2 regions of the Janthinobacterium algoris genome follow, and region 2 is predicted to be linked to the other one. Evidence: predicted binding sites of a transcription regulator. Region 2 holds the regulator's gene; the other holds the start of a gene.

Region 1 (3,406 bases), on a different contig from region 2:
GCCACAGCACCTGGTACAGGAAGGCCCAGCGGTCGGCGGCGCTGAAACAGGCGGCAGCCTCCAGCAGTTCCACCAAGGGACGGGGCAGGCGCAGCAGTGGCGCGCTGGTATCCGTTGCATCTGGCGTGGAGGAAAACAGGTCGCCATCACCGGGTTGCGACTGCCAGGCAACGTCGGCAGGTGGCACGCCGCGCGCGATCAGTTCGCGTGCGGCCGCGCGCCACTCGTCGAACGACTGCGCCAGCCGCACCATCGTACTCATGCGGCCTGCAGCTCCGGCCATAAATTCATCTGCCGCGGCACATCGGCCATAGTGCGGCGCAGCTGTTCCGAGGCGGTGGTGTCGCGCGCGGGAAAGTAATCAGCCGTAATGATGAACGGCGCAATCTTTTTCATGCTGCAGCGCAGGCGCGACAAATCGGCGTAGCGCACCTGCCGCAAACGGCGCAGGTCGACGATGCGCTGCGCATTGCGCAAGCCGATGCCGGGCACGCGCGCGATCATGTGCTGCGCCGCGCGGTTCAAGTCCAGCGGAAAATGTTCGCGGTGCGCCAGCGCCCAGGCCAACTTGGGATCGATGTCGAGCGCCAGGTTGCCGCCCGTACTCGGGAGCAATTCGCTGGCCTGAAAGCCATAGCTGCGCAGCAGGAAATCAGCTTGGTACAGCCGGTGTTCACGCAGCATGGGCGGCGGCGCCAGCGGCACGCTGTTCGGGCTGTCGGGGATCGGGCTAAAGGCCGAATAGTAAACGCGCTTGAGCTTGTAGCTGCCGTACAGGGTCTCGGCCGTGGAGAGAATTTGCTGGTCGTCGCTGGCGTCGGCGCCGACGATCATCTGTGTGCTCTGCCCTGCCGGCGCGAAACGCGGCGAGCGCGGTTCTTCCGCCTTTTCATCGAGCTTGCGGCGGATCGCCCCCATCGCCAGCTTGATCGTGTGCACGCTTTTTTCCGGCGCCAGCTTTTGCACGCTGTCTTGCGTCGGCAGTTCGATATTGACGCTGAGCCGGTCGGCATAGCGGCCCGCCTGCGCGATCAGGCCCGGATCGGCATCGGGGATGGTTTTCAGATGGATGTAGCCGCGGAATTGGTGCACCTCGCGCAACTCGCGCGCCACTTGTACCAGCTGCTCCATCGTGTAGTCGGCCGACTGGATGATGCCGGAACTGAGGAACAGGCCGTCGATGTAGTTGCGCAGGTAAAAGTCGGCGGTGAGTTTCACCACTTCGGCCACCGTAAACCGCGCGCGCGGTACGTTCGAGCTACGGCGGTTGACGCAGTACTGGCAATCGTACAGGCAGTAATTGGTCAGCAGCACTTTCAGCAGCGAGACGCAGCGCCCGTCCGGCGTGTAGCTGTGGCAAATGCCCATGCCGGAGGTGGCGCCAAAGCCGTCCTTGCCGATGGAATCGCGTTTGGGCGCCCCGCTGCTGGCGCAGGACGCGTCGTACTTGGCCGCATCGGCCAGGATTTCCAGCTTGTCTGTCAGTTCCATGGGGTGCCTCGGTATACTGTGTTTATATACAGTATATCAGGGAATCGACCTTGTGCTGTCTTGACTTGTGCCATGGTAGAACGCTATATATAAGTGTATATTACGCTCCTTGTTCACCGTTCACTTACAAGGATACGACCATGCGCCTCACCCCTCTCGCCCAATTCTTCGGCGCCGCCCTGCTTGCCACCGTCGCCTCGTCCGCCCTGGCCGGCGAAGTGGTGGTGTCGGCTGCGGCCAGTCTGACGAATGCGTTCAAGGATGCGGCGCAAAGCTATGAGGCGCAGTATCCGGGCAGCAAGGTGTCCTTGAACTTCGCCGCTTCGGGCGTGCTGCTGCAGCAGATCGTCAAGGGCGCGCCCGTGGACGTGTTTGCCTCGGCCGACCAGGAAACCATGGATGCGGCGCAAAAGCAGGGCCTGGTGCTGCCGACCGACCGCATGGACTTCGTCAGCAACAGCCTGGTGCTGATCGTGCCGCACGATAGCAAGCTGGGTATCAAGAGCTTGAGCGACCTGACGCACAAGGGCGTGACCCGCGTGGCCATCGCCAACCCGGCCAGCGTGCCCGTCGGCCGTTATTCGGAAGGCGCACTGAAAAAGGCGAAGCTGTGGGACGCCGTGCAAGCTAAAGCCATCGGCACGCAGAATGTGCGCCAGTCGCTCGACTATGTGGCGCGCGGCGAAGTCGATGCGGGCTTTGTCTACGCCACCGACGCGGCCATCATGAAGGATAAAGTCAACGTCGTGCTGGAGGTGCCGCTCGAGGCGCCCGTGCTGTACCCGATCGCCACCATCAAGAGCAGCGGCAATGCCGCCGAAGCGAAGCGCTTCGTCAGCTACCTGCAGACGGCGCCGGCGCAAGCCATCCTCGCCAAGTACGGATTCAAGAAACCATAACTTAGGCACGCGCCCGCATGGATATTGCCTGGACCGCGCTGGCCCTGTCGCTCAAAGTAGCGGCCTGGGCCACGGCGCTCAATTTGCTGCTCGGCATCGGCACGGGCTATCTGCTGGCGCGCACGCGATTTCCCGGGCGTGAGCTGCTCGACGCCCTCTTGACCCTGCCGATGGTGATGCCGCCCACCGTGCTCGGCTATTACCTGCTGGTGCTGCTGGGCCGGCGCGGCACGCTGGGCATCTGGCTGCAAGACAACTTCGGCATCAACCTCATCTTTACCTGGCAGGGCGCCGTGATCGCCTCCACGGTGGTCGCCTTTCCCCTCGTTTTCAAGCCGGCGCGCGCCGCCTTCGAGGCGGTCGACGGCCAACTGGAGCAGGCGGCCCGCGTGCTGGGCATCTCGGAAATGGCGATTTTCTTCCGCGTGACCTTGCCGCTGGCCTGGCGCGGCATCCTGGCCGGCGTGCTGCTGGGTTTTGTGCGCGCGCTGGGCGAGTTTGGCGCCACCCTGATGGTGGCCGGCAGTATTCCCGGCAAGACACAAACTTTGTCAGTGGCCGTGTATGAAGCCGTGCAGGCAGGCCAGGACGACGTCGCCAACACCCTGGTGCTGATTACTTCTGCCGTTTGCATCGTGGTGCTGTTGTCGGCCGGCCGTCTGGCGCCCGGGCGCATTGCGCACAAATGACACTGATGATGACGCCTATGCAACTCGACCTCGACCTTCGCGCCACCTTGCGCTCCGGCAAACGCCGCTTCGAGCTGCAGGTGCAATGCACGTCCAGCAGCCAGCGCATCGCCATGTATGGCCCGTCCGGCGCCGGCAAGAGCATGACCCTGAAAGCCATTGCCGGACTGTTGACACCGGACGCCGGCCATATCCGCCTGAATGGCCGTACCCTGTTCGATTCCGCCGCCGGCATCAACCTGCCGCCGCAGCAGCGCAACGTGGCCTACCTGTTCCAGGACTACGCGCTGTTTCCGCACCTGACGGTGCGCCAGAACGTGGGCTTCG
Region 2 (3,406 bases):
GCTTTTTGAGCAACTTGAACGGTCAGGCCGCTCAGTTTTTCGCCCTGGGCTTGCGATGCGGCCAGTTTGGCGGCAGCAGCTTTTTCCAGTTCGGCGCGCTTGACTTCGAATTCAGCCACAGCGGTTGCCGTAGCACGACGTGCCAGGCGTTGCGGGATCAGGAAGTTACGTGCGTAACCGTCTTTGACTTTGACGACTTCGCCGAGGTTGCCGACGTTAACAACTTTTTCTAACAGAATGATTTGCATAGTTCTTCTCCAGGAATATCTGACCGATTAAGCGTGGTGCAGATCGGTGTATGGCAGCAGCGCGAGGAAGCGAGCGCGCTTGATTGCGGTGTCAACTTGGCGCTGGTAGTGCGCTTTGGTACCGGTCAGGCGTGCTGGCATGATCTTGCCGTTTTCTTGGACGAAGTCTTTCAGCGTGTCGACGTCTTTGTAGTCGACTTGCTCAACGTGAGCTGCGGTGAAGCGGCAGAACTTCTTGCGTTTGAACAACGGATTTTGCTGTTTGCGTTTTTCTTTAAGCTTGAGCTTATTTTTGTCGAACTTTTTACCGAATGCCATATCAGGCTCCTGTATCTAAAATGCGCTAGTCAAAGTGACTGCACTAAAATCAATGATGTGAAACACCAAACTCTTGCTGTTGCGGCTCTTCCTGGCCAGGAAACCCGTGAACTGATAGACCCCGCCCAAGCTTGCCTGGCTGAACCGGCCTGAAATTTCGCCAGCGGCTAGCGCGGCAACATCAAACTCGGTCAAACGGGCAATCCCTGCTTCCATCTGCTGCGAACTGTGCTGCAATACTGCATTCACAATCGGCAGCCCTGCCGGGGTATAGCGCAATATTTCGCGCTCGGCAATGATGGCGGTGACTTGTAGCTGGTTCAGCGCACGATCCTGGTCAAGAATTAAGCTGCTGCGGCTACTGGAGCGGCTGCTGGTGCTTCGGTGCGGTGGCTTTTGGCCGCGTCTTCGCGTTGTACCGATTTCATCATCGGCGAAGGAGCTGTTTCAGCTTTCTTCATTTTAACGGTCAGGTGACGCAACACGGCATCATTGAATTTGAATGCTGTTTCCAACTCGACCAGGGTCTCGTTGTCGCATTCGATGTTCAGGCAGATGTAGTGTGCTTTAGGCAGCTTTTGGATCGAGTAAGCCATTTGACGGCGGCCCCAATCTTCCACGCGGTGAACCGAACCGCCGCGGGTGGTTACGCTGGCTTTGTAGCGTTCGATCATCGCGGGCACTTGCTCGCTTTGGTCCGGATGGACGATAAAGACTATTTCATAATGACGCATGCAAACTCCTTCAGGTCGGATTAATAATCGCCCACCCCGGCGTCAAGACGGGTGTGGGAAGGTCAGCCGAAGATTATAACCGCCTTTTGCAAACGTTTCAATCATTCTTCAACAAGCGGCCCATGCGCGGGGCCGGCCAGACGCTTTTTCCTGTGCATTCCAGTATTTCACACGAAATTCGCGCAAATAACAGAAATCCCCTTGCATCTCGGGCGATACTGTACAAAAATACAGTCTGTTCATATAGACAGCATTTTAGTATGCACCCACCGCTCATGATCAAGCTGACAGCACGACAAGAACAAATCCTGAACCTGATCAAGGACGCGATTGAAAATACGGGTTTCCCTCCTACCCGTGCTGAAATCGCCAATGAATTGGGTTTCAAATCGGCCAATGCGGCCGAAGAGCATTTGCAAGCCCTGGCCCGCAAGGGCGCCATCGAGATTTCGCCTGGTACCTCGCGCGGCATCCGCCTGATCGGTACGGCGGCGAATGCGTCCGCCGACATGCTGCCCTCGAAGGTGCCGGCAGCACTGCTGTTGTCGCTGCCGCTGATCGGCCGCGTGGCTGCCGGCTCGCCCATCCTGGCACAGGAAAACCTGGAAGCGAGCTACAACGTGGACCCGGCCCTGTTTTCGGCCAAGCCCGACTTCCTGCTGAAGGTGCGCGGCTGGTCCATGCGCGACGCCGGCATCATGGATGGCGATTTATTGGCCGTCAAGAAAGTCGACAGCGCCAAGAATGGCCAGATCGTCGTCGCCCGCATCGGCGACGAAGTCACCGTCAAGCGCTACAAGAAAACGGGTTCCGTCATCGAACTGCTGCCGGAAAACCCCGACTTCAAGGTCATTACCGTGTCGCCGGAAGATGAATTCGCACTGGAAGGTTTAGCGGTAGGACTGATGCGCAGCTGGCATTAAACGCACAAGCTAAAAAGGGCCGCAACAGCATGACTGTGGCGGCCCTTTTTTATTGCCCAGGCGTTTTATGCGTCCAGGGCACTACGGAAATCCTCGAGCAAATCCGCCTCATCCTCGATACCCACCGACACGCGGATCAGCGACTCGGCGATGCCCATGCTGGCGCGCCGCTCTGCGCCCATCTCGTAAAAGATCGTGTGGGCGACGGGAATGACCAGGGTGCGCGTGTCGCCGAGGTTGCTCGCTGGAATGGCCAGGTTCAGGCGGTTCAGGAAATCGAAGCAGTCAATGCCGTCTGTCAGCTCAAAGCTGAACAGGGAACCATAGCTGCGAAACAAGTCCGTCGCCAGCGCGTGCTGCGGGTGCGACGCCAAGCCCGGGTAATGCACGGCAGCCACGCGCGGGTCGGCGGCCAGCATGGTGGCCAGCGCCAGGGCGTTCGAGCAGGTGCGGTCCATGCGCAAGGCCATGGTTTCCGCGCCGACGGCGATATGGTGCGCCGCTTCCGGTCCCAGCGAAGCGCCGAAGTCGCGCAAGGCCTTAGCGCGGATTTGCGCGATGCCCCACTGCGCGGGCGCCGCCTTCTTGTAGTTTTCAAAGATATTCGGGTACCGCGTCCAGTCGAACACGCCCGTGTCCGTCAAGCTGCCTCCCAACGCATTGCCGTGGCCGCCGATGGATTTCGTCAACGCATTGACCACCAGCCCCGCGCCCACCGCTTTCGGGCGGAACAGGTACGGCGTCGTCATCGTATTGTCGACGATATACAAGATGCCACGTTCCTTGCACAGCGCGCCAATCTTCGCCAGGTCGGCGATCTGCGTGCGCGGATTGGCGATGGTTTCCACGAACACGATGCGCGTGGCCGGCGTGATGGCGGCGGCCACGTTGGCCACATCGGTGGCATCGACAAACGACACGCCGATGCCCTGCCCCGTCACCGTTTGCCACAGGCTGTTGGTATTGCCAAACAAAAAGGCCGACGACACCACATGGTCGCCCGCGCGCAGCAAGGATTGCACCACGGCGCCGATGGCGCCCATGCCGGTGGCGAAGCACAAGGTCGCCACGCCGTCTTCCATCTTGTTGACCTTGTCTTCCAGCGCCGAAACCGTCGGGTTGCCCTGGCGGCCATAGCGAAAACCCGGCTCCTTGCCCTGGAATACGGAAGCGAGCTGGCGCG

Evidence for each region. Region 2 encodes LexA, which represses DNA repair genes until DNA is damaged. Its sites were predicted from a motif close to ACTGTATNNNNATACAGT; they were not measured.
Region 1: ACQ4W7_RS05265 (putative DNA modification/repair radical SAM protein) is a predicted target of LexA. The motif match lies at 1,507-1,524, and genes of this name have one in related genera.

What each region holds. Positions count from the first base shown of each region.
Region 1 covers NZ_JBNYXZ010000003.1:67,859-71,264, reverse strand. Annotated here, with positions in the region: gene ACQ4W7_RS05270 (UdgX family uracil-DNA binding protein) at 1-262, opposite strand, end outside; gene ACQ4W7_RS05265 (putative DNA modification/repair radical SAM protein) at 259-1,491, opposite strand; gene modA (molybdate ABC transporter substrate-binding protein) at 1,632-2,390, shown strand; gene modB (molybdate ABC transporter permease subunit) at 2,408-3,079, shown strand; gene ACQ4W7_RS05250 (sulfate/molybdate ABC transporter ATP-binding protein) at 3,088-3,406, shown strand, end outside.
Region 2 covers NZ_JBNYXZ010000001.1:530,974-534,379, reverse strand. Annotated here, with positions in the region: gene rplI (50S ribosomal protein L9) at 1-248, opposite strand, end outside; gene rpsR (30S ribosomal protein S18) at 276-566, opposite strand; gene priB (primosomal replication protein N) at 582-890, opposite strand; gene rpsF (30S ribosomal protein S6) at 911-1,300, opposite strand; gene lexA (transcriptional repressor LexA) at 1,576-2,223, shown strand; gene ACQ4W7_RS02425 (cystathionine gamma-synthase family protein) at 2,289-3,406, opposite strand, start outside.